Regions from separate parts of the Blautia acetigignens genome, predicted to be linked through region 4. Evidence: riboswitches for the same ligand, from Rfam matches in the RefSeq annotation. Region 4 holds a riboswitch; each other region holds the start of a gene.
The links. A riboswitch is a leader RNA that binds a small molecule or an ion and turns the genes downstream of it on or off. The one in region 4 is predicted to bind FMN.
Positions count from the first base shown of each region.

Region 1 (8,228 bases), on a different contig from region 4:
AGATTCTGGGATATTAACAGAGGAAAGATTACCGTGGGAGGTATGGATGTATCCCGAATAGACCCGGAAACACTGCTTTCTCTGTATTCCATCGTATTCCAGGATGTCACACTGTTTGACAATACGATTCTGGAGAATATCCGAATCGGAAACAAAGACGCCACAGATGAACAGGTCATTGCGGCTGCGAAACTTGCCAATGTGGATGAATTTGCCAAAAAACTGCCGGATGGATGGCATACCAATATCGGAGAAAATGGCTGTGAACTATCCGGCGGAGAGCGCCAGCGTATCTCTATTGCCCGTGCATTTCTGAAAAATGCGCCGATCATTCTTTTGGATGAAGCGACTGCTTCCCTGGATGTGGAAAATGAAACTCTGATACAGACAGCCCTTTCCCGTCTGATCGCAGATAAAACCGTTCTGGTTATCGCCCACAGGATGCGTACCGTAGCCGGAGCAGATAAGATCGTTGTCCTTTCTGATGGTACAGTTGCAGAAGAAGGATCACCAAAGGATCTGGAAGAAAAGAATGGTGTATATGCCCATATGGTAAAACTGCAGACAGAAAGCCAGAACTGGAAACTTGCGTGAAGAAGGAGGAAATGTAATGAACAAGAACCATTGTAAGCAGGAAAATATCCGACTTGGTACCCACGGAGAAGACTATGGAAGCTGGATGTCCAACCCTGTCTTTTACATCATTGGCGGAATCATGGAACAGGTTCATCGAGTCGTTCTTTCTCATCTGGACTATGACGGCGAGGGGAAGATTCTGGAAGTAGGCTGCGGCTCCGGAGCATTGACAATCCGTTCAGCTCTGACATGGCCGAAAGCAAAAGTGATCGGTGTTGATTACTGGGGCGCTGTGTACAATTACAGCAAAGCACTCTGCGAGAAGAATGCTGCCAGTGAGGGCGTGGCTTCCCGCTGTGTATTTCAGCACGGTGATGCGAAGCAGCTGGATTTTCCTGATGAGAGCTTTGATGTAGTTATCAGCAACTATGTCTATCACAATGTTATGGGTGCTGATATGCAGAAACTGCTGCTGGAAAGCCTGCGGGTATTGAAAAAAGGCGGCGTCTTTGCACTCAACGATGATATGAAACCAAAGATGTACGGTGACATGGAAGGTTTTGCGCAGAAACTGCGGGATATGGGGTATGAGGAAGTACGACTCGTTGACACTGCACAGGAAGCTTTTGGCTCCCACCGTTGGGCTGCCATGATGATGCTGGGGTCTTCCCGGCTGCTTGTCGGCAGAAAGTAATGTATCAAAACAGGAGGTTTGGCTATGTCCAAGTTAGGAGTCGTGGAGGATACCCTGTTTGTCCCTATGCTGGGAAGAATTTATGCTGCTGAGCATTGCCCACAAATTTTATATGATAAAAAAGCATTGGAATTGAAAAAGAAGCTGCCTTCAGACTTGATTAAACAGAATATGCAGAACCAGTATACCCTTTTGGCCTCTGCTTCCCGGTCTGCTAATATGGATCGGATTATTCGGTCTTTTCTGGAACGCAGACCGGACGGTGTGATTGTCCAACTGGGCTGTGGTCTGGAGACAACCTATCACCGATGTGATAACGGGAAGACACACTGGTATGCCGTGGATCTGCCTCATGTAATCGAATACCGGCGGGGACTTCTTCCCGAACCAGAGAGGGAATTATATATTTCCGGGGATGCCTTTGCAAAGGATTGGATCAAAAAAGTTCGCAATGATGTACTTGATGCTCCTATTCTCGTTACTGCAGGCGGGTTATTTCATTATTTTGAGGAACATAAGGTCATTGCCCTTCTGCGTATGATTGGGCAATTTGGAAATATGGAAGTTGTTTTTGATACGGTGAACAAAAGAGGAATGACCATGATGAAGAAAAAATATATGAAACAGGTCGGCCATGCCGATGCACAAATGTTCTTTTATGTGGATTCAGCGGAAGAACTGGCAGCAAAGATCGGGGGTAATGTGAAGGTGATTGCGGAGGAACCATACTATCGTTACATCCCTAAAAATGGCTTAAAGCTATCCACAAAGGTCAGTATGACAGTTTCTGATCAATTCAAGATGGTAAAGATGATACATCTAAAACTATAGTGGATATACAATATCAGAGAGAGAGAACTTTATCATTTTTTCGGACGCACTGATGAAACACCATCAAAAGCCGCTTTCTATCACCAGCGTGCAAAATTAAAAGATAATGCACTATGGGAACTTTTGCAAATCTTTAACCAGAAGCTTCAACCAACTCTATACAGAAACCGTTATCGTTTGGTTGCTTGTGACGGTTCTGTTGCTGATGAAGTCGATCCGGAACTTCTGGCAAAAGTATTGGCTAATCCAGAGATGTGGGCATTGCTCAATTCACTGGCGAAAACGATGAAGTAATGAAAAATAGTGAAAAAATAGTGTAATTTTAATAAAAAAACAATTCATAAAACGATATAATATATGGATAAAATGAGGATATTTATTGTGTATATGGATATTCTATCTCCATCAGTAAACTAAGTAAAATAAAAATTCTGCTTTACAAACAACAGATAAAGTATTAAAATAAACAAAAAGATATCTTCAGAGCAGGGTGAGATTCCCTACCGGCGGTAAAGCCCGCGAGCCGAGAGGCATGATCCGGTGAGATTCCGGGGCCGACAGTACAGTCTGGATGGAAGAAGATGATAGTACAGTTGATTTTTTGTATGAATGAATGTAGTATCAGAGCTCTGAGATGGTGATCCATTTCAGAGCTTTTTATATAGGAAAATCAGACATTCATTTATCAATCATATGTAACAGATCAATTCCACCCTGCAGATATTTCTGCAGGCTTTTTTTGTATCTGGTACATCGTTTTCGAAATAACTATACCATTCACTTGTCTGTGAATCCGATTGCACATGTTTAAAAGCCTCGGCGTAGCCCAGGCAAAGAACAGGAATAAGAAAGAAGGAATAGAAATGACGGATCAGGAATATATGCTTCGGGCTATTCAACTGGCCAAAAAAGGAGAAGGCTGGACGAATCCCAATCCTATGGTAGGGGCAGTGATCGTAAAAGACGGAAAGATCATCGGGGAAGGCTATCATAAAAAGTATGGAGAACTTCACGCGGAACGTAATGCAATTGCTTCTCTTACAGAATCAGCAGAAGGTGCGGTGATTTATGTCACGTTGGAGCCTTGCTGTCATCATGGTAAAACACCTCCATGTACGGAAGCGATCATTGAACAGAAGATCAGAAAAGTGGTGATCGGTTCCAGAGATCCGAATCCGAAAGTGGCAGGAAAAGGTGTACAGATGTTAAGGGAAGCCGGTGTAACAGTAGTTGAAGATTTTATGAGAGAAGAATGTGATCAGCTGAACCCGGTGTTTTTCCATTATATTACTACGAAGACCCCTTATGTGGTAATGAAGTATGCCATGACACTGGATGGGAAGATCGCAACGAAAACAGGAGCATCAAAATGGATCACCGGAGAATCTGCACGAAAAGAAGTACAGCATATGCGGCATCAGTACATGGGAATCATGGCTGGTATTGGAACTGTGCTTGCAGATGATCCGATGTTAAACGTCCGGGTAGAAGGCTGGAAAAGTCCTGTCAGGATTGTGTGTGACAGTAAGCTCAGGATCCCGCCGGGCAGTCAGATTGTAAAAAGTGCGGAAAAGTACCGGACGATCGTGGCTTATGCAGAACAGAAAAATGCAAAAGAGAAAATAAAAATATTACATACCATGGGAGTTGAAACCATTTACTGTCCCGACGAAAAGAATCAGATAGACCTTAAGAAGCTGATGGCAGATCTGGGAAACAGAGGCATTGACAGCATCCTCCTGGAGGGAGGAGGTACGTTAAATGACAGTGCACTGCGAGCTGGAATTGTAAAGGAAGTACAGGCTTTTGTGGCACCAAAGCTGTTTGGCGGTGTGGCTGGGAAGACACCGGTAGAGGGTATTGGAGTTGAACTGCCGTCTGAAGCAGTGGAACTGAAATATACAGATATCTGTCAGATCGGTGAGGATATCCGGATAAAATGTCAGGTGTGTGATAAAAAACAGGAGGAATCATGTTTACAGGAATCGTAGAAGAGAAAGGAAAAGTCCGTTATATACAGCTGACAGGGGAATCAGGGATCCTGGCAGTGAAAGCCCGGAAAGTCCTGGAAGGGACAAGGATCGGTGACAGTATCGCTGTGAATGGTGTGTGTCTGACAGTTACGTCGATTCAGCCGGACGGATTTACTGCCGATGTGATGGCAGAGACGATCAGAAGAAGCAGTCTTGGCAGCTGCAAGGCCGGAAGCCAGGTAAACCTGGAACGTGCAATGGCTGCAGACGGCAGGTTCGGGGGACACATAGTAAGCGGCCATATTGATGGGACTGGCGTGATACGTTCCATGCTCCGGGAAGAAAATGCCATCTGGGTATCAATTGAGACATCGCCACAGATTTTGCATCTGATCGTGGAAAAAGGATCCGTCTGTATTGATGGGATCAGCCTGACAGTTGCAAGGGTTGATGAAGCTGGTTTTCAGGTGTCGGTCATTCCACATACAGGAGAAGAAACCACTCTTTTGGAAAAGGTGCCGGGGGATCTGGTTAATCTGGAAAATGATGTGATCGGAAAATACGTAGAAAAACTGCTTGGCATCAGAAAAAACGAAGAAGAGAAAAAAGAATCCGGAATTACGATGGAGTTTCTTGAAGAATTCGGGTTTTAGAACAGGAGGATATACACTATGTCACAAAATTATCAGTACAACACAATTGAAGAAGCACTTAGGGATCTTAAGGAAGGAAAAATAGTTCTGGTCACAGATGATCCGGACAGAGAAAATGAGGGAGATCTGATATGTGCGGCAGAGTTTGCGACCAGGGAAAATATTAATTTCATGGCGACCTATGCAAAGGGTCTTATCTGTACACCGATGAGTGCAGAAATTGCGGCGAGATTGAACTTTCCGCCGATGGTTGCGGAGAACACGGACAATCACAGTACAGCATTTACCGTGGCAGTAGATCACGCAGATACAACCACAGGTATCTCTGCGGAAGAGCGCTCCTATACTATCATGAAGTGTGTGGATGATCAGTCAAAACCGGAGGATTTCAGAAGACCGGGACATGTATTTCCGCTTATTTCCAGAAAAGGCGGGGTTCTGGTACGAAATGGCCATACGGAGGCAACAACAGATCTTTTGAGACTTGCCGGACTGAAGGAATGCGGCGTGTGCTGTGAAGTTATGAAAGAAGATGGAACTATGATGCGTACATCACAGCTATGGGAAATGGCAAAAGAGCATAACCTTACATTTATTACGATCCGTGATCTGCAGGATTATATAAGAATACATGAAAAGCATGTAAAGGAGGAAGCAGCTGCAAACCTCCCAACGCAGTACGGTGATTTTAAAATGTATGGTTATATCAATGACATTACAGGAGAGCATCATCTGGCACTGGTAAAAGGTGATCTGGGAGATGGTGAAGATGTGCTTTGCCGGGTACATTCGGAGTGTCTGACAGGGGATGCATTCGGATCACTCAGATGTGACTGTGGCCTGCAGCTGCAGACAGCGATGCGCCAGGTAGAGGCGGAAGGCAGAGGGATCATTCTGTATATGAGACAGGAAGGCAGAGGAATCGGACTGATCAATAAGATCAAAGCTTATGCGCTTCAGGAACAGGGATACGATACCGTGGAGGCTAATGTGAAGTTAGGGTTTGCACCGGATCTCAGAGAGTACTGGGTTGGGGCACAGATACTGTCAGACCTTGGTGTGAAATCATTAAGATTACTGACAAATAACCCGGATAAAGTTTATGGACTTGGTGAATTTGGGCTGAAGATCAATGAGAGAGTACCTCTGGAGATTCCGGTACAAAAGTATGACCGGAAGTATATGAAGACGAAGCAGGAAAAGATGGGTCATATTTTTAAAGAAATAAATTTATAAAAAAACAGTAAATATCAGGAGGAAGAAAAAATGAGACAGATCAATTTAGTAGAAGGAAAAGTAGTAGCACCGGAGGGAATGAAGGTTGGTATCGTGGCAGCGAGATTCAATGAGATCATTGTGAATAAATTATTGGGAGGGGCAGTCGACGGACTGGTAAGACATGGAGTAGAAGAAGAGAATATTACTGCTGCATGGGTGCCGGGAGCATTTGAGATCCCGCTTACAGCACAGAAAATGGCACAGTCAGGAAAATATGATGCAGTTATCTGCGTGGGAGCTGTCATCCGTGGAGATACTTCACATTATGATCTGGTGTGCAATGAATCTGCCAAGGGGATTGCACAGGTTGAACTTGCAACAGGAATCCCGGTCTTATTCGGAGTGATCACGACTGAGAATATCGAGCAGGCTATTGCGCGTGCAGGAAGCAAAGCAGGAAATAAAGGCTATGACTGTGCATTATCTGCGATCGAAATGGTCAATCTGATGAAGCAGCTCTAAAAGACAGGAAAATAAATGATGACAAAAACGATCATATTCGACTATGATGGAACGATCCATCATACCCTTGGAATCTATGAACCGGCATTTCGTGAAACCTATCAGTGGCTGACAGAACAGAAGGTTGCAGAAGAACGGGAGATAGGCTCGGCGGAAATTGCCGGCTGGCTGGGATTTAACAGTAAGGAGATGTGGAATACATTTTTGCCGGAGCTGGATCAGAGCTATAAAGAGCAGGCAAGCAGGATGGTAGGAGAACTGATGGTCAGACAGATCAGGAAGCATAAGGCAGTGTGGTATCCGGGAGCAGAGGAGATGCTTACAGCTTTGAAGAACCGGGGATATCATCTTGTGATCTTAAGTAACTGTAAGGCTTCATATCGTGAGGCGCACTGGAAGGAATTTGGGATGGAACGATGGTTCGATCATTTTTATGACTGTGAATCGTATGGATTCCGTCCAAAGACAGAAATTGTGCAGGAAATTATCCGGGAATATACAGGCCCTTATCTGGTGGTCGGAGACAGGAGGCAGGATCTGGAATGTGCCAGAGCTTGCAAAAGCCCTTTTATAGGATGCCTGTATGGATATGGTGAGAAAGGGGAACTGAATGGGGCTGATTATTATGCAGAACATATAGAGGATATACTGCAGATGGTGATATGATTTTTGCAATATAAAAATCTGAAGGAAAAAAGTTAAAAATAAGTACTTCTGTAAAATAAAAGGATATAGAAAATTTGCAACAACTTGTTGCAAATTCTGAGGCGGGGATGATTTTAGGATAGTCATAGTGATAGAGGTAATCCACTTTTCTAACCCCATCTGTACAGTAAAGTTCTCAAGTCCAGTTGTACAAAGCGCTACTGCACGGGGAACCAGATGGAATGCATCTCCACTTCCTAAAAGAACTGCCATAATTCCAAACATGGTAAACTGTCGGTTTCCTTTGCCTTTGCGGATCATTTATAGATTTTACTGTGGAAGATTTTGCATAAAGTGTTTTCCGTGCTTGTGTGTACCATTATCTGATATCAAAGCAGTACAGGGTGATTCCGGCCATGCACAGGTCAATATGATTACGGATGCGTACTCTCATATTCCGGATGATGACCAAAGGAAAAATGCAGAGCTTTTTAAAGAAGCATTTTATGAGAAAAAGAATCTGAATCCAGAGAGGCGGGCGTTGCTCAATTCGTTGGCGAAAACGATGAAGTAATGAAAAATAGTGAAAAAATAGTGTAATTTTAATGAAAAAACAATCCATAAAACGATATAATATATGGATGAAATGAGGATATTTATTGTGTATATGGATATTCTATCTCCATCAAATCTATTGAAATCTCCATCATTTGTTGATAGAATGATGGAAATAAATCTGAAGTGAAGGAGATTCCTATGAGAGACTTTGATTTTATTGTAAGTCCTGAAAAATTGTTAACACCTGAAATTGTTCAGATGGTTAGCAGCATTCATGAACATAAAGGCAAACAGGAATTATTTCTCGAAGCCAATGTAGATGAATTGAAAACACTCTTAGAAGTTGCATTGGTTCAGAGTACGGGAGCATCCAACCGAATCGAAGGTATATTTACAAGCGATAAGCGTTTGGAAGAATTGGTAAGTCAAAAAGCAGAACCCCGCAACCGATCTGAGCAGGAAATTGCTGGTTATCGTGAAGTACTTTCCACAATTTACGAAGGTTATGAATATATCAACCCAAGACCGAACATTATTTTGCAGTTACATCGAGATCTG
Region 1 is NZ_JAOQJM010000019.1:6,162-14,389, reverse strand. Features, by position in the region: gene OCV70_RS16540 (ABC transporter ATP-binding protein) at 1-594, shown strand, start outside; gene OCV70_RS16535 (class I SAM-dependent methyltransferase) at 611-1,270, shown strand; gene OCV70_RS16530 (class I SAM-dependent methyltransferase) at 1,295-2,101, shown strand; FMN riboswitch at 2,574-2,688, shown strand; gene ribD (bifunctional diaminohydroxyphosphoribosylaminopyrimidine deaminase/5-amino-6-(5-phosphoribosylamino)uracil reductase RibD) at 2,965-4,092, shown strand; gene ribE (riboflavin synthase) at 4,074-4,727, shown strand; gene OCV70_RS16515 (bifunctional 3,4-dihydroxy-2-butanone-4-phosphate synthase/GTP cyclohydrolase II) at 4,746-5,963, shown strand; gene ribH (6,7-dimethyl-8-ribityllumazine synthase) at 5,994-6,467, shown strand; gene OCV70_RS16505 (HAD family hydrolase) at 6,483-7,133, shown strand; partial or broken gene OCV70_RS19925 (hypothetical protein) at 7,251-7,433, opposite strand; gene OCV70_RS16500 (hypothetical protein) at 7,480-7,686, shown strand; gene OCV70_RS16495 (Fic family protein) at 7,854-8,228, shown strand, end outside.
Region 1: linked by a shared signal. The riboswitch ahead of ribD (bifunctional diaminohydroxyphosphoribosylaminopyrimidine deaminase/5-amino-6-(5-phosphoribosylamino)uracil reductase RibD) and the one ahead of OCV70_RS02450 (ECF transporter S component) in region 4 are both predicted to bind FMN.

Region 2 (8,228 bases), on a different contig from region 4:
ATGTCAGAACTGGAATGTGTTTTTTCCGCAGCATGTGCACCACTGGGTACGCCGCAAATGTGTTATTTCCTACAAAAACAGCTTCTGGTTTATACTTCAGAATCATCTTTACCTGATCCTTCACAGCTGCTTTCCACTCCTGTCTTTCCATCAGGATTTCCCCGTAAATGCCCTGCATTTCCAGTTCCGGAAGCTCTGGGAAATCAATGTGAACCACCTTTGCAGATTGCAGTTTGGGCAATTGCAGAAGCAGTTCATCAACGGAAAAATCTCCGCCGAAGTTCACAATAATGGGCTTTTCATGGAACTCTTCCAAGCTGATTTCACAGGCTTTTATGGCGTCCTCAAGGGTTCCGGCAGTCATAAGAAAGCCGCCCTTATGACAGAATCCTGCACTTTCAAGCCCGGTTTTCTCTATCAGTTTCTCATTTTCCAGGCCCAGCCATTCCACTGGAAAACTGCATTTATAGTTCAGGGAATACTCTTTTTTCTGCGGCTGAATGCAGTATCCACCTCTGTTTGAGGGGAAAATCACAAAAGCAATTTCCGTCTCAGACAGCCGTTTCTGGCAGGGAACAAACTCAGGTAAAGCCAGAATTTTCGACTCTTCTTTTCCTTTTTTCCCGGAAAGAATTGCCTTCTCATGGGCTTCCAGAAGTTCCTCCACCCTCTTATCTGCACGCTCATTTCCACGATACCGCTCGAACTTATTTTCCAGAATCATCCCGGCTACACTTACGGCCTGGAAGAAGGCTTCATCGTTTCCGCCCTGTGCGTCCCACGCCGGATTAAAGTTGCCGATCAATGTGGCAAGCTCATTTTTCTCCCCTGTATTGTCGTTGTTATCAAGGGGCTGCACAAAGGACTGGTCGAACTTTTCCGCCAGTTCCTGACCAAGAATTTTCTCTCCAAGAGCCTCCCAGAGAAGTCCAAATGCCGCATAAGGCACTCCGTTTTCCCGGACGCGGCTGTCCTTCTGGTGATGGTCATACTGCCCCCGCCCAATGTCAAAAACAATGCCGTCGAAGTCTTCCGGAACCTTATTTCCTCTGGAAATGTTGATTTCCGGATTCAGGTACAGCAGCAATGCGGCTGAAAATACGTCGTCTGCGTGGAATTTTCCACTGTGGGTGAATGCAGACGCATTGTTTTTCTTTATCTGTTCTGATAAACTGCTCATAAATTTTTTTACCGTTCTTTCTATATTCATATGTACTTAAAGCATTGTAACACAGGCCTTTGGCAAAATAAATGCTGTTGAAGATATTTTTCCCCTGCAAAAAACGCCCTCCTGTTTTGAATACTGAAAAAGTTTATCAACAAGGTATTTTCTATACCGTATTCCTGGAATGAGTGTTATACTACTCGTTAGGCTATACTAACCTTTGTAACCAAACTTACTGCGGACACCTGCCTGCACAGTATGTCCGTTCCTGTAACCATTCAAAAAAGGAGGGTTCCTCGTGCCTTTAAACTTAACAGATTTTAATCACTTTTACATCATTAATAAAGTATGCGGACTGGAAAAACAGCGCCATTATCTGGAAGCGCTTGGACGAAAAGAATTCCAGATTTATTTCCAGCCAAAGATCAGCGGAAAGAGCCAGAAAATTGCCAGTGCCGAGGTGCTGATTCGCTGGAAACGTGCAGATGGGGAGCTGTGGTTCCCGGATAGTTTCCTTCCGATTCTGGAAGAAACAGGGGAAATCGAGGCTCTGGATTACTATGTTTATGAGGCGGCTTTCCAGTGGCTTGCAAACAGAAGAAGCGCAGGACTGAAACTGCTGCCGCTGTCTTTAAATGTCTCTCCGGTTCATTTCCGGAAGATCCATACCTTTACGAAAAAGGTTTTGCAGCTGATCCAGAAATACGAAATTCCGTCTGAATATCTGGTTTTTGAGATTACGGAAACTACTTATATTCACAACATTGAGGCAGTTAACAGCATGATTCGGTTCTTCCATGAGCAGAATATCCGCATCTCTATGGATGACTTCGGCTCTGGCTATTCTTCTCTGAATACACTGAAGGATATCCTGTTTGACGAGGTAAAAATCGACAAGCGTTTCCTCTCTGATGACCTTACTGAGAAAGGCAAAATCGTACTTCAGGAAATCTTCCACCTGCTGAAACGCACCAACAAATTTATCGTCTGCGAGGGCGTAGAAACCAAAGAAATGGTGGATTTCCTTATTCAGGAAGGCTGCGATGAACTGCAGGGGTATTATTATTACAAGCCTATGGAGATGGGGAAATTTGAGGAATTGATTGCATAAGACATCGGGCACCTGAAAATCAGGCGCCCCTTTTTTATATCAAATATTGCATTACTCTATACAGATTTATCCATAAATTATTATTTCTCTTATAAATTTCGGGATATTCTTCTGTGCTTAACGGGCATTCTCCGGCTCCGGTTTCGATGGTTATAGCGGGGATTTTCAGTTTCAGAACAAAATAGTCGCTGCAGCCTGCGGTGGCTGCGGCATCCTGGATGGTAGAATGGAGAGGATAGCCAATTATGGTGGATGCATAGTTGGCAAGAGCCAGTTCTTTTTGGCGGAGATTTCCGCGACAGCCGTAGTCCCAATAAATGAGATTTCCGGAAGAATGATAGGAAATACAGCAGGCAAACTTGTATTTGCTGGCAGTGTGAAGAATGGCCTGGGTTTCCGGTTCGCTGGCTGGGGATGGGCCTTTATAGCCTTCTTCGCATGGAGCAGGTGCGCCTATGTAGGACGCCCAGCCTATATCGAAGTTTCGGTTTAGGTCTACGCCGCGGGCGTTAGCTTTCCACCTCTGGATAAAATTATTTGCTTCCTGCCTGCTTGCTGCACACTTTTTTACGATAGGATTTGCCAGTGCTGCATTCATATTTTGGCATAATGTGACGCCGTCGGGGTTTACCATGGGGATGATATGAAAGCATATGTCTTGGATGTTATTTAGAGCTCTATGAATATACTTTTTATCTCTGGAAAATGTATGAATTCCATATACATCTTGAGATGAAGCGTATCGCTTACAGGATTGATTTTCCAAATATTTTCCAGTTTTTTGCCGCAAATAATCATTTATTTGGTTCATCATCAGAATTGTATTCATATATTCCCTGGCATGCATGGAAGCCTGAATCAGAATATGAAATCTGCTTTCTATATTTCCCAGAATTACTTCTGTAATGTCTCTTCCTTCTACACTTTTCCCAGCAGAATGCAGCTGCAAAAAAGCAGGATACTCCGCCTGCAAAGCGGCAAGATCCTGCTGCATTTCTTCATATGTATAGTACGGTATTCCCGGAGTAGAAACTGCTTTCTGATAATATTTCATGAGCGACTCCTGCAAAACATACTTCCCTTGCTAATATATTAGCGGCTACATAGTCACAATCTCTCAATATCTCCCTCTATACAAATCGCCTGGTTCTGTAATTCCGTTTGGCAGGCGGCATCTCTGTAATTGATACATGCATAAACAGCCTTCGGATTGCCTGCGGTCATCTGCCAGAAAGGATATTTGATAATGCCGGGAGTGTTATAACCCACACCAAGCTCGAGGAAAAGAACCTTCATTCTCTGGTGTCTGCGGATGAAATCATCATATCTGGAGGCAGCTTTGTGCCATCCATCATCTTCCACAAAGGTACTGTCCGCACGTAAATTCATGGTCATTGGAGCGCCGCATTTTGGACAATGAGGTACTAATTCTGACGGAACTGTCATTTTCAGTGCAGCGCGTTGCGGAGCAAGTAATGTGCCGTCTGCTGCCACAGTATAGCCCTGTGCTTCTACCATTTTCTCCACAATTTTCCGGTTATCATATGTCTCATGATGGCATGGTCTGCTGCACTGCCAGAGACCATAATCTCCCTGTGTATAGAACATTCTATGTTTATCAAAACCAGCTTTCTGGAAACAGTGATCCACATTGGTTGTAAGCACGAAATAGTCCTTCTCCTGTACCAGTCTCAAAAGATTCTCGTACACTGGCTTCGGCGCATTCATATATCGGTTAATATAAATATATCTGCTCCAGTACCCCCAATATTCCTCCAAAGAATCAAATGGATAAAATCCGCCTGAGTACATATCCTCAAATCCATATTTTCCCGCAAAATCTCCAAAATATTTCGAAAATCGTTCCCCTGTATATACAAACCCTGCTGAAGTAGAAAGCCCGGCTCCTGCACCAATCACAACCGCATCCGCTTCTTCAATCGCCTCTTTCAGCTGCTGGATCTTCGCCATCCTTCTTCTGTAAAACAACTGATTTTTTTCTTTAAATAGAATATTCTTTTCTTCCATTTCTGCCCTCAAATATTCGTCCTGGATCTGCAAAAATCTGGGATTTATTTTCTTCGGCACTCGAACATTCATCAGCCCGCGCAAAAGCAGTTTCTGATCTTCCCGCTCTCTTGGAATGGACATTGTTCCATAATTTTCATTCTCCCGCTCATTTAAAAGCTCTTAAATCAGGAAAATTCGTCTCTCATTTTGGTTCATACCTGCCACTATCCAGTCCTTTCTCCGATTATTGTCCTCTCTTCATAATTGCCTGAGCAGGACAAGTTTCCACACATCTTCCACAGTGAAGACAATGATTCTGATCGATTTCCACCGGAATTTTACTAATATCAATACATTTCTGTGGACAGACGGAATAACATAGTTTGCAGCCAATACAGCCGTCATTGTCAGCATTCTCACCTGAAGCATTATCTTATTTTTTTCTTTAAAATTATTATCTTTATTTACATTCTCAATTTTTATAATTTCTGTATTCATTGTTATCTCCTTTCATCCGGACTTTACCGTCGGTTACGGGATTTCGCCGTATCAGCCATATGGCGCGCAGACTATACTGCCGGTCAGGAATTTCACCTTGTCCTGAAGAACTATTTGTATCATCACAATGGAAAAACATAATGAATCAACATCCCAGTCCACAGCTCCCAATCTCCCAGCCTGCCCCGTGGAGACTACCCTCACTCTCATCAGCGATAAATGGAAGGTGCTCATCCTCCGCGATCTGCTTACTGGCACCAAGCGGTTCGGTGAGCTGCGCAAATCCATCGGCACGGTATCTCAGAAGGTTCTCACCTCACAGCTTCGCCAGATGAAAGAATCCGGACTTCTCACCCGCAAGGTTTACGCCGAAGTGCCGCCAAGAGTAGAATACACCCTGACCGAGCTTGGCTACAGCCTGAAGCCCATCATGGATGCAATGTGGGCCTGGGGAGAAAATTATAAGAAGCAGTATTCCTAAATTTATTCCATAATCAAAGAAAGAAATAAATCAAATTACTTTTCACGCATAAAAAACCCGGAACTTTGACAAAGAATTAAAGTTCCGGATTTTATCCTTATAATCTGAATTGTTCTCCGGAAATGTCCCTGCATTCCACATAGAATGTTAGAGACATTTCCAGTCATCAAATTCCAATTCTAATATTTTCTCTGTAAATCATTTACCATCTTGGACCAGGGCCAAATGGGCCGCCAGGACCTCTGTGTCCGCCAGGGCCAGGACCAAATGGACCGCCAGGGCCGTGATGATGGTGATACGGGCCAAAGCCTCTGTAGCGACGCGGTCTGCAAATTGCCATGAGAATTAAAACGATTATAATAAGTGTTAACATAATTTTTTCCTCCATTTTTTCTATCTAATCAATAATTTAGCTTGCCATTCAAAATTTTAATACTGCTTCAGTCTCCTGAGAATCTGCTCCACCTGTGCAATCGCGTCATCGACCTGACGCTTTGCATCATTGATTTTCGACTGTACCAGCCAGTCGGCAACCACGCCGTCCCAGAAGAAATCGGCAAAGGTAAGAAAACCGCCGCAGTCAATTGACAAATCCGTATTGATCGTCACGTCCCTAAGCTCTTTCTGGAACTTCTTCAGATCATACTTGGCATTTTCCATCAGGTGGGAAGCGTTATCCATTTTGGAATGCTTGATCAGGTTTGTAATAAATCCGCCTCCAAACAAATCCACAATTCCCCAGTTCCCAGCTTTCTGAAGTTCTTCCCTTGCTGCCCTCAGACTGCACAATGCGTTTTCACCAGCCTGTATCGCTTCACTCATTTCTTTCTGTAAATTGTAACCTTCCATTTCATTTCCCTCTTCTTTCGTGTTATACTAAATCCAGACCGGAAAGCCAGTTTAAAAAGCTTTCCGTAATCTTTAACAGATGTTGTATTGAACTTTATGGGATGATTATAGTGTTTTTGCCTGGGAAAATACACCGCATTTATTGCGGAATAACCCCAATTATTCCGCAGACGCTGCGTAATATGAATTTCAACGCAGCACAAAAAACCAAACGCATCCGAAATGTTCGTAATACAGCAGGGAAAGGAAAAATCCATGGGAAGAAAATCCACCAGAGAAAATAAAACCATTTACCAGCAATTGCGTGAGGAAGACAACCTCCCCCGGGAAAAAGCCTCTGAACTTCTCGCATTTATTTCCGAGGACCGCTTAGAGCGCATCGAAAATGAGAAGGTACAGCCTGCCCCCGAGGACGTGATCCGCATGTCCCAGGTTTACAATGCCCCGGAGCTTTGCAACTACTACTGCTCACATGAATGTCCGATCGGTATGAAATACGTTCCTTCTATAGAGATGACCGAGCTTCCGGCAATCATTCTGGAAACCGTTGCCTCCTTAAATGCTGTTTACCCGCTCACCAACCGCCTTATCGAAATTTCCAGAGATGGAAAGATCTCCGAGGACGAGATTCCTGATTTTTCCAATATCCAGGAAAATCTGGAAAAAGTTTCCCGTGCTATTGAAGCACTGCAGCTGTGGGTAGAGAAGGAAGTATCCGCCAACCAGAATTAGACTTCATATGCACCTGTTTTCCTCCTTGACTTGTTTAAATCAATAGTTTAAAATGTTTAAATATAAACATGAGCAAACCATACAGCTCCACCCGTAAGCAATTTTCACCAACCACATTTTCCCCGGAAAGGCAGGTATCCCTATGAAAGTAAAAATGGTCGATGTCGCCAGACATCTTGGCATTTCCAAAGCCACCGTCTCCCTCGCAGTCAACGGCAAACCCGGCGTAAACGAACAGACCCGCCAGAAGGTTTTGGAATGCATAAAAGAACTGGAAAACAACGGCGGCGTGCTCCCGGAAAACTCCTCCTTCCAGAGTCCCGACGCACCGCACCGTCTGATCAAGGTGCTCATCATCAACCACCGCAAACAGGTTGTCTGCGACCCGGAGCTGGATTTGTGGACCGAAGTTCTGCGCACCTTTGACACAGAAGCAAGAAACCGCGGCTACCTCTACGGCCTTTCCTATATCAATGAAACCGAATACGAAACCAACGCCGTCATTGCAGAATGCAATACCGAACTTGTTGCCGGCGTGATTGTTTTTGCCACGGAAATGCAGCCTGCTGACTATCCCATTCTGGAAAAAATCAACAAGCCCATTGTCCTTTACGACTACGAAGCCCCCGACGGCAAATACAACAGCGTCTGCATCGACAATGAAAGCGCGGTGAAAAACAGCCTGAACCTTCTGTACCAGGCAGGTGCATCCGATATCAAATACCTGTGCACCGGCAAAAGCATCTACAATTTCCAGAAACGGCGTGATGCTTTCCGCAACACCATGATCGGCAACGACCACATGCCCGCCAAAAGCGATATCATAGAGCTTGGCCACAACATTCCCACAATTACCGAAAATATGCTCACCTGGCTGGAGCACAATCCCCTCCCGGAAGGATTTCTTTTTGAAAACTACCAGATTTCCATTGGCGTCACCACTGCCCTTCGCAAACGTGGAATTAAATTTCCAGACCGCGTAAAAGCCATTGGCATTGACGAGATTCCGGATTACATCCTTTCCGGTGCCAAGCTGACTCAGGTCAGAATCCCTCATGCTGAGCGCGCTGCCATGGCCATGGACCTGCTGGACAAAGAAATCCATCAGCAGTGGACTACCCGGGTCAAAATCTACGCACAGCCAGATATTCTGCTGAGACAAAGCCTGTAAACAAACACCCTCATCCAGGGCGGATTTAAACAGAATCGTTTAAATTCGTCCTATTTTTACATCATTATGTTCAAATTCCACAGAATTCCTTTATATAAAACAGAGAAAACCCTGTTTTTGTGATTATTCTGTTGAATTTTTGTTGAATTATGATTAAAATATAGTTTTAAAACAAGTTTAAGAAAACGTACGGAGGTAAACAAAATGAAAG
Region 2 is NZ_JAOQJM010000026.1:18,194-26,421, reverse strand. Features, by position in the region: gene OCV70_RS17995 (MYG1 family protein) at 1-1,180, opposite strand, end outside; gene OCV70_RS17990 (EAL domain-containing protein) at 1,464-2,276, shown strand; gene OCV70_RS17985 (M14 family zinc carboxypeptidase) at 2,311-3,330, opposite strand; gene OCV70_RS17980 (SIR2 family NAD-dependent protein deacylase) at 3,384-4,247, opposite strand; gene OCV70_RS19980 (4Fe-4S binding protein) at 4,531-4,680, opposite strand; FMN riboswitch at 4,785-4,898, opposite strand; gene OCV70_RS17970 (winged helix-turn-helix transcriptional regulator) at 4,912-5,265, shown strand; gene OCV70_RS17965 (hypothetical protein) at 5,468-5,638, opposite strand; gene OCV70_RS17960 (hypothetical protein) at 5,695-6,114, opposite strand; gene OCV70_RS17955 (helix-turn-helix transcriptional regulator) at 6,370-6,846, shown strand; gene OCV70_RS17950 (LacI family DNA-binding transcriptional regulator) at 6,989-8,017, shown strand; gene OCV70_RS17945 (sugar transporter family protein) at 8,222-8,228, shown strand, end outside.
Region 2: linked by a shared signal. The riboswitch ahead of OCV70_RS19980 (4Fe-4S binding protein) and the one ahead of OCV70_RS02450 (ECF transporter S component) in region 4 are both predicted to bind FMN.

Region 3 (8,228 bases), on a different contig from region 4:
GCGGATATTCAATGCCAATCAATGGATTAGGTACTTACAGCTTGCTGGACGATACATGTGTAGAGTCTGTAAAAACGGCATTAAAAGATGGTGTGCGGCTGATTGATACCGCCTATATGTACAAGAATGAAGTGGAAGTCGGTCAGGCAATTCGTGAGTCCATGGAGGAACTAGGAATTCAGCGAGAGGATATTTTTGTTATCACAAAGTTATATCCAGGTGAACAGTATGAAAACCCCGAAAGAGCCATAGAAGACGCACTTGAAAAGCTGGATATCGGATATATTGACATGATGCTGCTGCATCATCCCGGAGATAATGACGTGAAAGCATATAAGGCAATGGAGCAGGCAGTGGCTGACGGAAAGATACATTCTATTGGATTATCCAACTGGTATATAGAAGAACTGGAGGATTTTCTTCCGCAGGTCAGCATTACACCTGCATTGGTACAGAATGAAATTCATCCCTATTATCAGGAACGAGAAGACGTTGAGTATATACAAAGTCTTGGTATTGTTGTGCAGGCTTGGTATCCTCTGGGCGGTAGAGGATATACAGCAGATTTGCTTGGTAATGAAGTGATTTCTAAAATTGCACAGGTGCATGAGAAGTCATCTGCACAGATTATTCTCAGATGGGATTTGCAGAATGACGTAGTTGTTATTCCGGGTTCAAGCAATCCTGATCACATCATGGAGAACACGCAGTTGTATGATTTTGAATTGACTGATGAAGAGATGGAACAGATTGACGCCTTGGAAAAAAATGAGAAGCATGACTGGTATTAAAATTGAAGTTTAAAAAGCAAAGGTGATGAAAATGAAGATATTAGTATTGAACGGAAGTCCACGTCCACAGGGCAGTACCAAGGATATGGTAAATACATTTAAGAAAGGTGCTGAGAGTGCAGGACATACCGTTGATGTGGTGGATGTATGCAAAAAGAAGATAGGCGGATGTTTGGCATGTGAATACTGTCATGGCAAAGGGCACGGTGAGTGTATTCAGAAGGATGATATGCAGGATGTATATAATCTTTTGAAAGAAGCAGAAATGCTTGTCATTGCATCGCCCATTTATTATCACGGTATATCCGGTCAGCTAAAATGTGTAATCGACAGATTTTATTCTGCGGCATATCCGAGAGGACCGAAGAATTTGAAAAAGGCTGCTATGATACTTAGCTCCGGAGATGCTAATATGTATGAGGGTGCTCTTTTCTCGTTCAAAGGAGACTTTCTGGATTATCTTGGACTTGAAAACATGGGTGTGTTTAAAGCATATGGGTCTGAAAACAAGAGCGAGAAGAAGAGAGAAGAACTAAGGGAGTTCGGGGCATCGCTGAGGTAGATAAATCGATGTTTGTATGGGAAATAAAGCAAATTTTTAGGTATTCTCAAAGATACCAAGTATCAAAAATAATCGTACTTGATGTATTATTTTATCGGTCATATAATTAAACCAGTTCAAAAATATGACCACACAAACAAGGAGGATACCAATATGACAAATATTGAAAAAGTAAACCAATTTTTAGATGAGGCAAAAATATTTTATTTTTTGACTACATATGGAGATAAACCCAAGGGACGTCCATTTGGATTCCATATGTTAGACGATGGTAAATTATATTTTGGATGTGGCACATTCAAAAATGTTTTCTCACAGTTAACGAAAAATTCGCATGTTGAAGTGTTAGCTCTTAATGGTAATGAATTCATGCGTTATGATGGAACTGTAAAGATTGTGAAAGATGAGGCTCTTTTGGAAAAGGTGCGTACAGCAATGCCAGAGATTATGAATCTGTATGATAAAAATGGCTGGGAGATGGGAATGTTCTATATTGAGAATGGTCATGCAGAGATTCGTGGAATGATGGATTTAAAAGATGAATTTGATGTATAAGAGGTAATGATATGAAAAGATTATTTGAAACGGATTCGACAATGGAAGATCGTTTTGGGAAATGTCCTTATGCGACAGCACAGAGTTTGATTTCAGGAAAATGGGCTGTCTTAATTATGCATTATCTGGAAGATGGTCCCATCCGTTTCAATGATCTTTTGCGTCTTATGCCAAAGATGACACATGCGACTTTATCTGTTCAATTAAAGACATTGGTGGAAAATGGTCTGGTGGAGCGAAAACAATATGAGTCGATTCCGCCTAAGGTAGAATATTCGCTGACAGAAATTGGGAAAAAATTTCATCCGGTAATAGAAGCGATGCATAATTGGGGGCAGGAATATATTGAATTCATGAAAAAGGATAATGAATAAGTTTATGGAAATAAAAAGGATTGAGCAAGACTTTACAGTGTGTCAGGTAAAAGATTATTCACTTGTAAATTTAGATTCTGAATATAGCTTTATTGAAAAAACAGATGAAGAAAAATCGTTAGTGTGCATTACAAGTGAAGTTCCCAAAAATACGATTCAACGTGATGATGGTTGGAAAGCTTTTCGTATTCAGGGAGTACTGGATTTTTCCTTAATTGGAATACTGGCTAAAATTGCTACTATATTAGCTGATAATGGGATTTCAATTTTTGCAGTATCGACCTACAACACAGACTATGTATTGATAAAAAAGAAAACTATCAAAAAGCATTGGAAGTTCTTCAGACTACAGGATATAAGATTACCGATTAACAGATTCCAGCTTGAAGAAGAAACAAAAATCATTCATGTCCTTTGTCATATAGTTTCTGTATATTTTTTGGAAGTTTATCAGGTAACATGGCATTTATCGTATCTTCATTACCATCTTTCATTGCTGTTTCATAATACCAGCACTTAAATTTTAAGAGGGAAATTGATGAACGGATGCAGAAACTCAGAGAACGTCGGGCAGGTGGAAGAACTTTTGCTGATGACAGAACAGATGCAGGACGAACTGGATCAGAAAGACCAGACAATCCAGGAACTGAACAGGCAGCTAAGCGAATCGCTGACCTTGAACGAGAAATTGAACAGTGAAAACAGAGCCGAGAATATCGAAGCATTGCGGACAAGATTAAGGCAAACAGAGGAGCGATTGACCAACGAGACAAACAGAAGGAAAAGAGCCGACGCAGAAGTCGTGGCATGGAAATTTAAGTATGAAAAAGCAGAGCAGGAAAAACTTTATACACAGACACACCAAAAGACGGTAGAGGTAGCTGTTGAGAAAAAAGTGCCTTATGAGAAATGTGAAAAATGTGACCGTATTGCTTACCAGAAAGCAAAAGAAAAATGCGATAACCGTAAAAGCCAGTTAGAAAAGAAATATAAAAATATGACGATTGGTTATGAAAGTATCTTGTTTCTGCTGGCATGGTACAGCATAACGACAACGCTGTTTACCGCTATTCTTTCGCCAGTTTTCCTTAACGACTGTAGCACCTTTTTCGGTGCGTTAGGAAAAGGAATAGGAAGCTTGTTTCGGGAGTTTGTCATAGGTGCAGATTCTTTCGGACAGTTAAGTAATGTAATTTCAAACAGCATCATTTCCGGGATTGTGTACTGGCTGATTGCAACTATTGTTATAGGAATTTTATTCATAATAACAGGATTGATTATAGTTTGGATTGGATATCAGGTTGGAAAAATCTACCGGAAATATTGTTGGGATATACTCAGCATTATGGTGGCAATAATGAGTACAGCTATCGCAATCTACTTTGGTGAACGGATAAAATCTGTCATGTCGATAAACCTCATTGTATTGTTACTGCTGGTGCATGTGGTCTATATTGGAATCCGATGTTATGTGAAAGACTGGCGGGAGGAACGAGGATATTACTAAAACAAAAAGAAAACAGGAAGATTTTGTAAAGTATCTTCCTGTTTTTTCTAAAGCAGACTATTGATTGTATTTATATTAAGTTTTCAACAACAATGTAACCATTGAAATTACATCTGTTTTTTGATATGATTACTGTCAAAGAGAGGTGTTTATAATGCAGATTTCAAGCAGATTTACAATGGCAATCCATATGTTTGCCTGTATAGATACATTTTCGGATCAGAAGATGACTAGTGATTTTATGGCAGCAAGCATTGGAACTAATCCGGTGATTGTTCGTAAAATATTGCAACAATTAAAGGCTGCTGGTCTTATTGAAGTTGCAAGAGGGACAGGCGGTGTGACAATTACCAGACCATTGGAGCAGATTACATTCCTTGATGTGTATAAAGCAGTGGAATGTGCACCAGATGAAGAACTGTTTCATTTTCATGAGAATCCCAATCAGAAATGTCCGGTAGGAAAGAATATTCACCATGTTCTTGATAAGAGACTGTTAGAAGTACAGAAGGCAATGGAGGAAAAACTTTCAGAAATGACACTTGCTGATGTGAAAAAAGATATTGCAGTGTATACAGAGGAAGAGTAGCCTACAGAAGGCTTCGGATGAGTGATTATATCATCACAATTTCCGGAGCCTTTTCGTTTTTCATAATCAATGTAAAATCTTCAAAAGGAGTTGTAACAGAAAAAGTTACAAAAAGTTTGATGTAACTATTGACATTACATTAAACGGATGATATTGTATAGCTACAAGATGTAATAATCGTTGTTACAACATATCAAGGAGGTAATTTAAAATGCAGAAAGTAGTAGAATTTTTACAGAAAAACCCGGTTCAGTATTTAGCAACCGTCGGAAGAGATGGAAAGGCAAAATGCCGTCCATTCATGTTCTGTTTTGAGCAGGACGGAAAGCTTTGGTTCTGTACTAACAACACAAAGGATGTTTACAAGGATATGTTAGCAAATCCTGAAGTAGAAGTATCAGTATCTTCCCCTGAATACGCATGGATTCGCCTTCATGGCAAAGCAGTATTTGAGGACAACAAGAGTGTAAAGGAAGGATGCATGAACAATCCTATCGTTAAGGGACAGTACCAGACAGCAGATAATCCTATTTTTGAGGTATTCTATCTTGAAAATCCGCATGGTTTAATCGCAGATTTCTCTGGAAATCCACCTTATGAATTTTAAAGATAATTAACAGAAAAAATTACAGTCTTCGGGGCAAGGTGTAATTCCTGACCGGCAGTATAGTCTGCGAGCAAAAGCTGATATGGTGCAATTCCATAACCGACGGTAAAGTCCGGATGAGAGAAGATATGATAAAACAAGTCCCGCAGGAAATCCCGTCCTGCGGGCTGTTTTAAATTCAGGCATATCTCACAAAAAGGAGATTTATGAGTAACAATACAGCAACTATTAAAACAAGAAAAAATTTAGTTTCTACAAGGACGATAACAATGACAGCTCTACTGGCAGCTATATCATATGTGTTGGCATTTTTAGAGTTTCCGGTTCCTTTGAGTCCATCATTTGGCGAATTTCTGCCATTTATTAAGACTAAGCTGGACATTGTGCTATTCAATGCATTGCCGTTTAATATCTTAAAAGGCATGGTAATTGGAGCAATTACCATGATGATATATAAAAAACTTACACCGATACTGAAAGGAGAGACTTGGAAATGACAAAAATGGATTATCTTGAACTTCTGGTGGATGAAATTCATTCAACAACAGTTGCAACGATAGGTTCAGATGGACATCCTCAGACAAGAATCATAGATATGATGTACTATGATGAAGAAGGTGTGTATTTCCTTACAGCAACGGGAAAAACATTTTATGACCAGTTAATGGAGCAGCAGTATGTGGCAATATCCGCAACAAAAGACAAAATTGCGGTGTCTCTGCGTGGAAAAATAAAGAACATCGGAAAAAAGAATCTTGATATTATGTTTGAAAAAAATCCATATATGAAGAAAATCTATCCGGGAGATACGAAAGACGCAATCGAAGTGTTTCGGCTGTATGAGGCACAGGGAGAGTATTTTGATATCAGCAATCCATCAAATATTGTGAGGGATACTATAACAATTGGAAAAAACGAGGCAGTTCAGACAGGGTATTTTATTGGAAAAGAATGTATTGGATGCAAACTGTGTTACTCTGTATGTCCGCAAAAATGCATTGATATATCTTCAGTTCCGGTTACTATCAACCAGAATCATTGTCTGCATTGCGGAAGATGTGCAGAAATTTGTCCGAAGCAGTGTATTGAGAAAAGAGGTTCATTATGATTTTTAAGAAAATCAGAAAAGGGCATGCTGACTGGAGAAACTTTTTATGTAGTACTCCGGCAAGGGATTATGTATTCCAAAAGTATGCATATGAAGACCAGATTGACAGGGCAGCAAAGAATATAAGAAATACAGACTGTGTTATAATCGGGGCAGGAGCCGGGGCATCGACAGCTGCGGGAATCCAATATGGTGGTAAAAGGTTTACAGACAATTTTGCAGAATTTATAAAAAAATACGGTGAGTACTACATGACAGATATGTATGCAGCCGGATTTTATCCATATCCGTCTGAGGAGGCAAAGTGGGGATACTGGTCAAAACATGCATTGATGAACCGTTTTGATCCTCCGGCATTGCCGCTTTATACAGAACTTTATGATATTGTAAAGAACAAAGAATATTTTGTACTTACAACCAATGTGGATCATCAGTTTTATAAAGCGGGATTCGATGAAAAAAGAATATTTGCAACACAGGGAGATTATGGGAAAATCCAGTGCCAGAAAGCCTGTCATCCAAAGACTTACGATGCAAAAGACCTGTTTCGTAAAATGGATAAAGCAAGAAGAGACTGCCTGATTCCATCAGAACTTGTACCAAAATGTCCGGTGTGTGGCGGCAATATGGCTATGAATCTCCGTTGTGATAATTATTTTGTGGAAGATGAAGCGTGGCATGAGGCAGCCGACAGGTATGCGGGGTTTCTGGAACAGCATAAAGATAAAAAGGTTGTTCTTTTGGAACTTGGAGTTGGATTTAATACGCCGATTATTATACGTTTCCCTTTTGAAAAGATGGTGAGGGAGAACTCGTCTTATAGTTTGATACGCCTGAATATGGACGAAGCAGTTGTGCCGGAAAGCTTCGGGGAACGTGCAATTGGTATTGGCGGTGATATGGCAAAGGCAATTACTGATATAAGGGGGCTAGTATTATGACACAGGATGAGCGAAGAGAATATCTGATTCAGTATCTTTTAAAAGAAGAAATACGAGTTGGCAGCCAGAACATTCCTACGGATAAGCAGGGGCAGGAAAATCTGCTTCGCTCACTTATGAATGTCAGACCGCCAAGACCAATCAGTAATGATTTTTTGAAAATACAGGATGAGTATCTTGCAGAAAGAAATATAGAGCGTGGAATCACAGATGCTGCCGCGCTTGCACCTGTCAGATCCGATTCGAGATTATATATCTGGCAGGGTGATATTACGACACTGAAATGTGATGCAATCGTAAATGCTTGCAACTCACAGATGCTTGGATGCTTTTCGCCGATGCATGCCTGTATTGATAATTTTATTCATACTTATGCAGGAATTGAGCTGCGTCTGAAAATGCATGAGATTATGACAGAGCAGGGACATGAAGAAGAGACCGGCAAAGCAAAGATAACATCGGGCTACAATCTTCCGGCAAAATATATTCTTCATACGGTAGGACCGATTATACAATGGAAAGTCACAAAAAAAGATGAAGACCTGTTGGCAAGCTGCTATACAGAGTGCCTAAAGCTTGCAGCTGATACTGGTGTGGAATCTATTGCATTCTGTTGTTTGTCTACAGGTGTATTCCGTTTTCCACAGCAACGAGCTGCCGAGATTGCAACGAACACTGTAAAGCAGTATCTTAACAAAGACAGCAGAATAAAAAAGGTAATCTTTAATGTGTTTAAGGATGAAGATTTAAAAATATACAGTGGATTGTTATAAGCGTTTGTTGAAATATCCGATAAATCTTATTGTACTGTTACTGCCTGAGAATGTGATTTATATTGGAATCCGATGTTAAGTGAACGACTGGTGGGAAGAACGAGAATATTATTAAAAAAAGTGGACAGTTCACCAATTGGGGGCTGTCCACTGAGAGGACGGCGGTTAGTCACTGCCTCCTACTCAATTTTTAACAGGAAATATTAAAGTTCAAGTGAATCTTCTGCATCAACCCACATCTGTAAATTTCCATCAAGATATAATCTTGCATATTCCAGTGGTTCGTCAATAGCAAGTGTATTTAATGCACAGTCTGATCCAGGCGTGGTTTTTAAGTCCTTCTCAGCTTCCCAGCAGTCAATGCGAAGCATATAGCCGGCACTGGTATAAACATCAATACTGTTGCATTGTGGATTATATT
Region 3 is NZ_JAOQJM010000021.1:30,306-38,533, reverse strand. Features, by position in the region: gene OCV70_RS17275 (flavodoxin) at 1-791, shown strand, start outside; gene OCV70_RS17270 (flavodoxin family protein) at 823-1,353, shown strand; gene OCV70_RS17265 (pyridoxamine 5'-phosphate oxidase family protein) at 1,507-1,908, shown strand; gene OCV70_RS17260 (winged helix-turn-helix transcriptional regulator) at 1,920-2,282, shown strand; partial or broken gene OCV70_RS17255 (ACT domain-containing protein) at 2,287-2,654, shown strand; gene OCV70_RS17245 (DUF6040 family protein) at 2,821-3,789, shown strand; gene OCV70_RS17240 (Rrf2 family transcriptional regulator) at 3,944-4,378, shown strand; gene OCV70_RS17235 (pyridoxamine 5'-phosphate oxidase family protein) at 4,590-4,985, shown strand; FMN riboswitch at 5,006-5,117, shown strand; gene OCV70_RS17230 (hypothetical protein) at 5,192-5,482, shown strand; gene OCV70_RS17225 (4Fe-4S binding protein) at 5,479-6,093, shown strand; gene OCV70_RS17220 (SIR2 family NAD-dependent protein deacylase) at 6,090-7,034, shown strand; gene OCV70_RS17215 (protein-ADP-ribose hydrolase) at 7,031-7,807, shown strand; gene OCV70_RS17210 (DUF6061 family protein) at 8,011-8,228, opposite strand, start outside.
Region 3: linked by a shared signal. The riboswitch ahead of OCV70_RS17230 (hypothetical protein) and the one ahead of OCV70_RS02450 (ECF transporter S component) in region 4 are both predicted to bind FMN.

Region 4 (8,228 bases):
CAGAAGAAGCTGGGCGAGGCACTGACCGGAGTGGTAGAAGATTCTGTAAATAAAGTTGGTGTAGACTTAAATACAGCTTCTGCATCCCTTCTTGAATATATTTCCGGCGTTTCCAAAGCTATAGCTAAGAATATTGTTGTTTATCGAGAAGAGAACGGTCGTTTTACTACCCGAAAAGAGCTTCTTAAGGTTGCTAAGCTAGGACCGAAGGCATTTGAGCAGTGTGCAGGCTTCATGCGTATTACAGGCGGAACCAATCCACTTGATGCTACCAGTGTACATCCGGAGAGCTATGAGGCTGCATCCCGTCTTCTTGAGAAGCTGGGATATTCAGCAGAAGATATTGCAGGAGGAAAGCTGGCAGGACTTGGAAGACAGATTAAGGATTACAAGAAACTGGCAGCAGAGCTGGAAATTGGTGAGATTACACTTCGTGATATCGTAAAAGAGCTTGAGAAGCCTGCCCGTGACCCTCGTGACGAGATGCCAAAGCCAATCCTTCGTACTGACGTTCTTGATATCAAGGATCTGAAGGAGGGCATGGTTCTGAAAGGAACTGTCCGTAATGTAATTGATTTTGGTGCCTTTGTGGATATCGGAGTGCATCAGGACGGACTTGTGCATATTTCCCAGATGAGTGAGAAGTTTATTAAACATCCTCTGGAAGCAGTAAGCGTAGGAGACGTTGTGGAAGTACGTGTACTTGGCGTGGATGAGAAAAAGAACCGCATCAGTCTTTCCATGAAAGGTCTGAACAAATAAAATGATACAGAATGTATTAACCGTATATCTGGCTGTTATCAATCTGATTGCCTTTGGCATGTACGGAGCGGACAAGCAGAAGGCAATCCATAAGCAGTGGAGAATTCCGGAAGCCCAGCTGCTTGCCGTGGCGGCTATTGGAGGCTCTGTTGGGGCTATTCTGGGAATGCAGTTTTTTCACCATAAGGCCAGAAAGTGGAAATTTCGTGTGGGTGTGCCGCTGATTCTGGCAGTTCAGCTGATATTGTGGAGAATGGTACAGTAAGCGGTGGATAAACAAGTGGAAGCAGGCCGATGACTGTGGAAAACGTTTGACGATGAGAAGCGGGAGATGATAATTTGGAAGAACAGGTAATTGAAAATGCAGTTCAGGAAACGGTACAGGAAACCGTAGATAAGGTCAATTTCAATATGAGTCAGCTCAAGGCTTACTTTAATGGACACATTCCGGATTTAATCGAGTTCGGGATGAAGGTGGTTTTATCAGTTCTTGCTTTTTATGCAGGAACGAAGCTGATCAAGTGGTTCCTGAAAATAACAAAAAGATCCATGGAAAAGGCTGGCGTAGATAAGGGAGTTGCCCAGTTTATCTGCTCCTTCGGAAAATTCCTGTTATATCTGATTCTGATCTTTAATATTGCTACTTATTTTGGCGTGAAGGAATCTTCAGTTGCGGCTCTTCTTGGAACTGCCGGTGTTACGATTGGTCTTGCTCTTCAGGGAGGACTGGAAAATCTGGCAGGTGGTGTAATGCTGTTACTGTTTAAACCTTTTCAGGTAGGTGATTACATTATTCAGGACCAGTCAGGTGGTACAGAAGGCACAGTGTATAAAATTGAGATGTTTTATACAACCCTTACAACAGTAGATAATAAGCATGTGATCATTCCAAATGGCAGGCTGTCCAACAGTACTATCATTAATGTAACTGCCCAGGCTTTGCGTAAGTTGGAAATTAAAGTAGGGATTTCCTATGATTCCGATATTAAAAAAGCCAAAAAGCTTCTTTATCACATTTTGCAGGAGGATCCCGGCACAAAGTCAGATAAGGAGATGCAGGTGTTTGTAGATGAACTGGGAGACAGCGCAGTGGTCCTGGGGCTTAGGGTCTGGGTCCCTACAGAGAAATACTGGAACATCAAATGGCGCCTGAATGAAAAAATAAAAATAGCATTCGATGCTAACGAAATTGGAATTCCTTATCCCCAGATGGATGTGCATGTGGTGGAGAAAAGAACGGAAGAATAAAAAAATATTTTTACTTCTTCTTGAAATTATTGTTTTTCTATTGTATAATCCACATGAATAAAGAAAATTTCTTCGGGGCAGGGTGATCGAGAACTTGAATATCGAAATTCCCTACCGGCGGTATAGTCCGCGACCCGCTTAGGCGGCTGATTTGGTGAAATTCCAAAACCGACAGTAAAGTCTGGATGAGAGAAGAACGCGCAGAATGATCAGATAAGTTGATATTTATTTGTACGTACTCATTGCCCCGGAAGAAATTCCGGGGCTTTTTGTGTGGATGGAAATAGCTGCTTGCTGCAGTGCTGGAAAAGATCCTAAGATTTTCTATTCGCATACTTGCAGAAATTTTCTTTAAATATTATAATTTAAGGAGTGACGAGTATGAGCGAACAAGTAATCAGAAATGGAAATGTAATGGAACGAAGCCGAACCAGAACCATTGCCCAGGTAGCAATGTTAGGTGCTGTGGCCGGCGTACTTATGAATTTTGAGGTGCCGCTTCCTTTTCTTGCTCCATCCTTTTACCAGCTGGATTTTTCCGAAATTCCGGCACTGATCGGTTCCTTTGCAATGGGACCTGTAGCGGGCATGCTGATCGAGCTGGTGAAGATTCTGGTTCATCTGGTAACCAAAGGAACTATGACAGCAGGTGTTGGAGATGTGGCGAACTTCATCTTTGGCTGCTCTTATGTAATTCCGGCAGGCCTGATCTACCGCTACCAGCATAAGAAAACAAGAACACATGCAGTTGCCGGAATGGCAGTTGGTGTAATTCTTACCACTATCCTTGCATGCTTTATAAATGCATTTGTTCTTCTTCCGGCATACGGAAAGGCATTTGGAATGCCGGTTCAGGCATTTATCGAGATGGGCGCAGCAGTACACAGTGGTGTTACGAACCTTCTTACCTTTGCAATTATGATTCTTGTGCCATTTAACTTATTTAAATACACATTAACCTCAGTGATCGTATTCTTTATTTATAAAAGAATTCGTGTAATCCTTCGCGGTGACTGATGAAAAGAGGTTCCTATGGGAAAAATCAACAGCATTACCAAGCAGACAGATAACCGTTATGTAAACCTTTATAATGTAAAGGCAACCAGTGTACATAACACACCTGTGAATTACTTCGTGGCATCCCGTGCCAGAGATGTGGAGAGCCTGAAGCTTGTAACCCGCAAAAACAAACCAGATGGCGTAATTATTTACAGTATTTACGGAGAAAACCACGACAAGGTGGTATTGATTCGGCAGTATCGCTACACGCTGGGAGATTATATTTATGAATTTCCGGCAGGACTGGTAGAACCAGATGAAAATTATCATGAGGGTGCAGTCCGTGAGATGTACGAGGAAACAGGCTTAAAGCTGGAACCGATTCCGGTAGCAGAGGCCTATCAGAAGCCTTATTTTACCACGGTAGGGATGACAGATGAATCCTGTGCGACTGTGTACGGATATGCCAGCGGTCAGATCAGCTCCAAGGCTCAGGAGGCTACAGAGGAGATTGAAGTTGTTCTTGCGGATAAAGAAGAAGTGAAGCGTATTTTACAGGAGGAGAATGTGGCAATCATGACTGCCTATATGCTGATGCATTTTCTGGAAGATAAGGAGCCATTTGCATTTTTGAATCAAATAAAATGATGATATATTTTAGCATTAGATTGTAAATTACAAAATCCCCGGGAATTTTCAGAAGCTGAACATAATTGGAATGCTTCGTGAAATGAATCCACGGGGATTTTGTTTTCTTATTATGCAATTGAAACGACGCTATTCATAAACCTCCATATCCGGCTGGGCACTGTCTGAACCGTCAGAACCATCTGCTCCGGAGTCAGCACCAGGGGCTACATAATCCCAGTTGTTATCTTCACTTGGCTCATAGCCATCGCCGGGAGTCTCTGTGTAATCCGGAATCGCAGGAGCATCTCCTCCAGAAGTATCCCCTCCAGAAGTATCCCCTCCGGAAGCATCCCCTCCGGAAGTATCTCCGGAGCCATCACCGGTATCCTCAGAAGGATAAGTGATCTGATCACTGCCAGAAGAATCGCCGCTGTTTGCAGGATCTGAGCTGTCACCGGAAGTATCAGGTTCATAGTAATCCTGGCTGTTGTCATAAGAAGTATCATAGTTGCTTTCCTGGTTATAAATAGGAAATTCTGTTTGTTCGGCAGCAGCTTCTGCTTCGGCAGCTGTCTCAGGTGCTTCTACCAAAGTAGTCTTGGCTGTAGGAACCCGGCTCTCCTTTGGAACTACCACGGAAATTCCAAACATAGCCACGCTAAGCAAAATGGCTGTGGAAGCAATGCGAAATTCATCTCTGTATTTCATAAGTATTTTACCTCATAAGTATGTTCAAAACTGTTTTATTCAATCAACGTCCCCATTATAACATATCTGCAGCAAAAAATGTAAAAAAGATATAGAGCATATTTTGGAAATATAATCTAAAACAATTCCTTTTTCAGCGGAAATGGAAGTAGAAATATGGTATACTGAAGTATATTTAAACAGGTTTTATAACAGTGCAATGGCTTTAATAAAAATATAGAAAAGAGGATGGTTATGGGATTACAATATCATGTGAAAAAAATAGAACGAAAAGAGCAGATTGAACATTGTGAAAAGTTCTTTATTAATCAATATATGTGGAACAGCAAACAGAGCCCACTTGTCTACGGATGGATGGGATATGTGGAAGGGGAAGGACTGTTTGTGAAAATGGTTTGCGAAGAAAAAAATCCTCTCAGACGGTATTACAGGCACAATGATCCGGTTTATACAGATAGTGCAATGGAAATTTTTCTTGCTTTCCCAGAGGAAAACCAGGCACTTTCAAATGAATGTATGTATACAAATTTTGAGATCAATGCAAACGGTGCAATGCTTGCCAATTATGGACGCGGGAGAAAAAGCAGATGCTCCATTAGCGAAGAGCAGTTTGCCATGACTGGTGTGAAGGCAGCTGTAGAAGAGAATAAATGGTATCTGGAGGTACTTTTCCCGGAAGAATATCTCAAAGAAATCTGTGATTTTGAAGAAATAAAAAAGGGCAGAAGCTTTTACTGTAATTTCTATAAAATTTCAGAGTCAGAGGAAATTCTGCATTTCGGAAGCTACTCTCCCATTGAAAGTGAGAAACCTGATTTTCACCTGCCGGTCTGCTTCGCAGAGGCAGTGATGGCATAACAACACCATTGGAGGAGTACAAGCAGCCCTGGTTTTGATGTTATGGATTAAGGACAGGAAACTTACAAGTTTGGCTCAAAAACTCAGGATGCAAGACATTTTGACAAGTTCCCGCTTTTCTTCTCGATATTCCCTAGGGGTCACCTGATAGTGCTTTTTGAAGGCTTTGCAAAAATAATCTACATTGTGAAAACCAGTTTCGGCTGAAATGGTGCTGACTTTTTTCTCTGTATGGGAAAGCAGAAGGGCAGCCTGTTTCAGCCGATAGTTTATGAGATAATTAACTGGCGTGATGTGAAGATAGCTCCGAAAAAGATTTAGGGCAGAGCTTTTACTGATCATAGACTGTGCGGCGATCTCATCCAGGGAAAGATTTCTTCTGTAATTTTCGTGAATGAACTGCATCATCAGCTGGAGCCTTGCACGGTTTACAGAGAATTGCCCAGTGACTTCCGATGTAGTGGAAAGGTCTGTATGTTCATATATTTCCAGCCAGAGCTGCTGCATAAGGGCTGAGGTCAGAAGATGGCAGGAAGAACCGGAAGCCTGTGCAGAAATAATTTGCTTCATAAGATCCAGAATTCTGGATTGCCAGGAAATTTCCCTGCGAAAAGTCCAAAAAGGAATATTTGATGAAACGATAGGCTTCACATAGTTTTGGTAGATATAGCTGTCTGTAGCTGCAAGGAAAGAGGGCATGCAGAGAAAGTTTGGGATGACAGCATCCTCAGGAGAGGAAAAACGGTGAAGGAATTTGGAGTTAATAAAAATGCCGCTGTCTGTTGGCAACTCCAGCTGCTTTTCCCCAATCCAGGCAGTTACGGTTTCGGATTGAACATATACAAATTCCAGCTCCGTATGCCAGTGCCAGTCTATACAGTTAAAATCAAACTGGGCTAAATGTTCATAATAGTAGCGAAAGGGATAGTCCTGGCTTCCGTGAGACTGGGTCTCCATTAAATTTTCGTCTGTAACAATTTTGGTATATACGTTGGTTTCTTTCATATCTGGTTTATCCTTTGTTTTACGATATTATACAATAAAAATCGAAAATAATCCAATGAAAAATACAATCAAATATAATATAATCCAATAAGACAAAAATCTTCTTCAAAGAAGAAAAAAGGAGAACCAATCATGCCAAATTACCAAAAAACCAAACGAGCCTGTTATCTGGGTTTTATTACCCAGGCTATAGCAGCCAATTTTGCACCGCTGCTGTTTCTGAAATTTCACACAGATTATCATATTTCCCTTGGAAATATTGCATTGATTTCCACCTGTTTTTTCTTTACCCAGCTGCTGATAGATTTGTTTTGTGCCCGGTTTGTAGACAAAATCGGATATCGTGTGTGCATTGTGACTTCTGAAATCAGTTCCGCTTTAGGACTGGTTGGGCTGGCATTTCTTCCGGAGCTTTTGCCAGATCCTTTTATGGGAATTATCATCAGTGTTATTGTTTATGCTGTTGGAAGCGGACTGATTGAAGTGCTTTGCAGTCCCATTATGGAAGCGTGTCCTTTCGAAAATAAAGAGGCAACTATGAGTCTTCTTCATTCCTTCTATTGCTGGGGGTCTGTGGGAACCATTGCAGTTTCCACCCTGTTTTTCGCAGTTTTTGGAATGGACAGCTGGAAGTGGCTGGCAGTTTTGTGGGCAATCGTTCCAACCATTAATGTTTACAATTTTGCTACTTGTCCTATCAAGCATCTGGTGGACGAAGGGAAAGGAATGAAAATCGGGGAACTGTTTCGTAAGCCTGTGTTCTGGATCGCTGTGTGTCTGATGGTGTGTTCCGGGGCATCAGAGCTGTCCATGTCCCAGTGGGCATCTGCCTATGCAGAGGCGGCACTTGGACTGTCTAAGACCATCGGAGACTTGGCTGGTCCCTGTATGTTTGCCATTACGATGGGAATCAGCCGTGTGATTTTTGGAAAATACGGAGATAAAATGGATCTGATGAAATTTATGGCAGGCTCCGGAATTTTATGCGTATTCTGCTATCTTCTTGCATCTCTGTCCTCCAATCCGGCAGCCGGATTGATTGGCTGTATTGTCTGTGGATTTTCCGTTGGAATAATGTGGCCGGGTACTATTAGTATATCCTCTAAGAAATTTCCGGCAGGCGGAACCGCCATGTTCGCCCTTCTTGCCATGGCAGGAGATCTTGGAGGCAGCATAGGGCCTGGAATCGTCGGCCGTGTCACCCAGAATGCCGGAGATAATATCCGCATAGGTATGGGCGTAGGACTGATTTTCCCAGTGGTGCTGCTGATAATGGTTTTTTTGCTTGGAAAGGTGAAAGCAGAGGAAAAATAACTGGTATTTAAAAATGTAATAAGAAGGCTGAGGCATTATTTAAAGCGGATTGGCGTAAATTAAAGATGAGTATACACTATGAGCATGCATACGATGCAAAATGGAGGGAATATGCCAGATCAGAAGCTGGATAATCTTTTAAACCTTGCGCTGGATGCTACAGAAGAGGAAAGAGAGAAATCCCGGAACCTGAATGTAGGGTATGAGAAACAAACACGAAAGTGGGAAATTATTGTGAAGTATAGTGAGGTGGGAAAAGATGAGGATTCTGTTGAGGCGTTGCTAGGCGGAAGCGAAATCTCCGTGGTCTCCCTCCTTGGAGGATACGCTATTGTGACGCTTCCTGAAAGTATGCTGGACGAATATTCCAGGCGGCCACAGATAGAATTTATAGAAAAGCCTACCCGTCTGTATTTTGAAGACTTTTTTTCAAAAGAGGCAAGCTGTATTACCCAGGTACAGCGCAATGAGCCGGGAAATTTACAGCTGACAGGACGAGGCGTGCTGGTTGGAATTGTGGATTCTGGTGTGGATTACCGTCATCTGGCATTTCTCACAGCAGATGGAAAGTCCAGGATATTGCGTTTGTGGGATCAGGGCATTCCCGGTAATCCGCCGAAGGGATATGCAACAGGAACTGAATATACGAATGAGGAAATCAATGAGGCGCTGTCCCTTTCTGTACAAGAGGGGAGGCGCCTTGT
Region 4 is NZ_JAOQJM010000001.1:534,303-542,530, reverse strand. Features, by position in the region: gene OCV70_RS02465 (Tex family protein) at 1-762, shown strand, start outside; gene OCV70_RS02460 (DUF1294 domain-containing protein) at 764-1,027, shown strand; gene OCV70_RS02455 (mechanosensitive ion channel family protein) at 1,102-2,010, shown strand; FMN riboswitch at 2,075-2,211, shown strand; gene OCV70_RS02450 (ECF transporter S component) at 2,392-3,027, shown strand; gene OCV70_RS02445 (NUDIX hydrolase) at 3,043-3,657, shown strand; gene OCV70_RS02440 (hypothetical protein) at 3,787-4,347, opposite strand; gene OCV70_RS02435 (carbohydrate-binding family 9-like protein) at 4,582-5,205, shown strand; gene OCV70_RS02430 (helix-turn-helix domain-containing protein) at 5,281-6,210, opposite strand; gene OCV70_RS02425 (MFS transporter) at 6,343-7,524, shown strand; gene OCV70_RS02420 (S8 family serine peptidase) at 7,636-8,228, shown strand, end outside.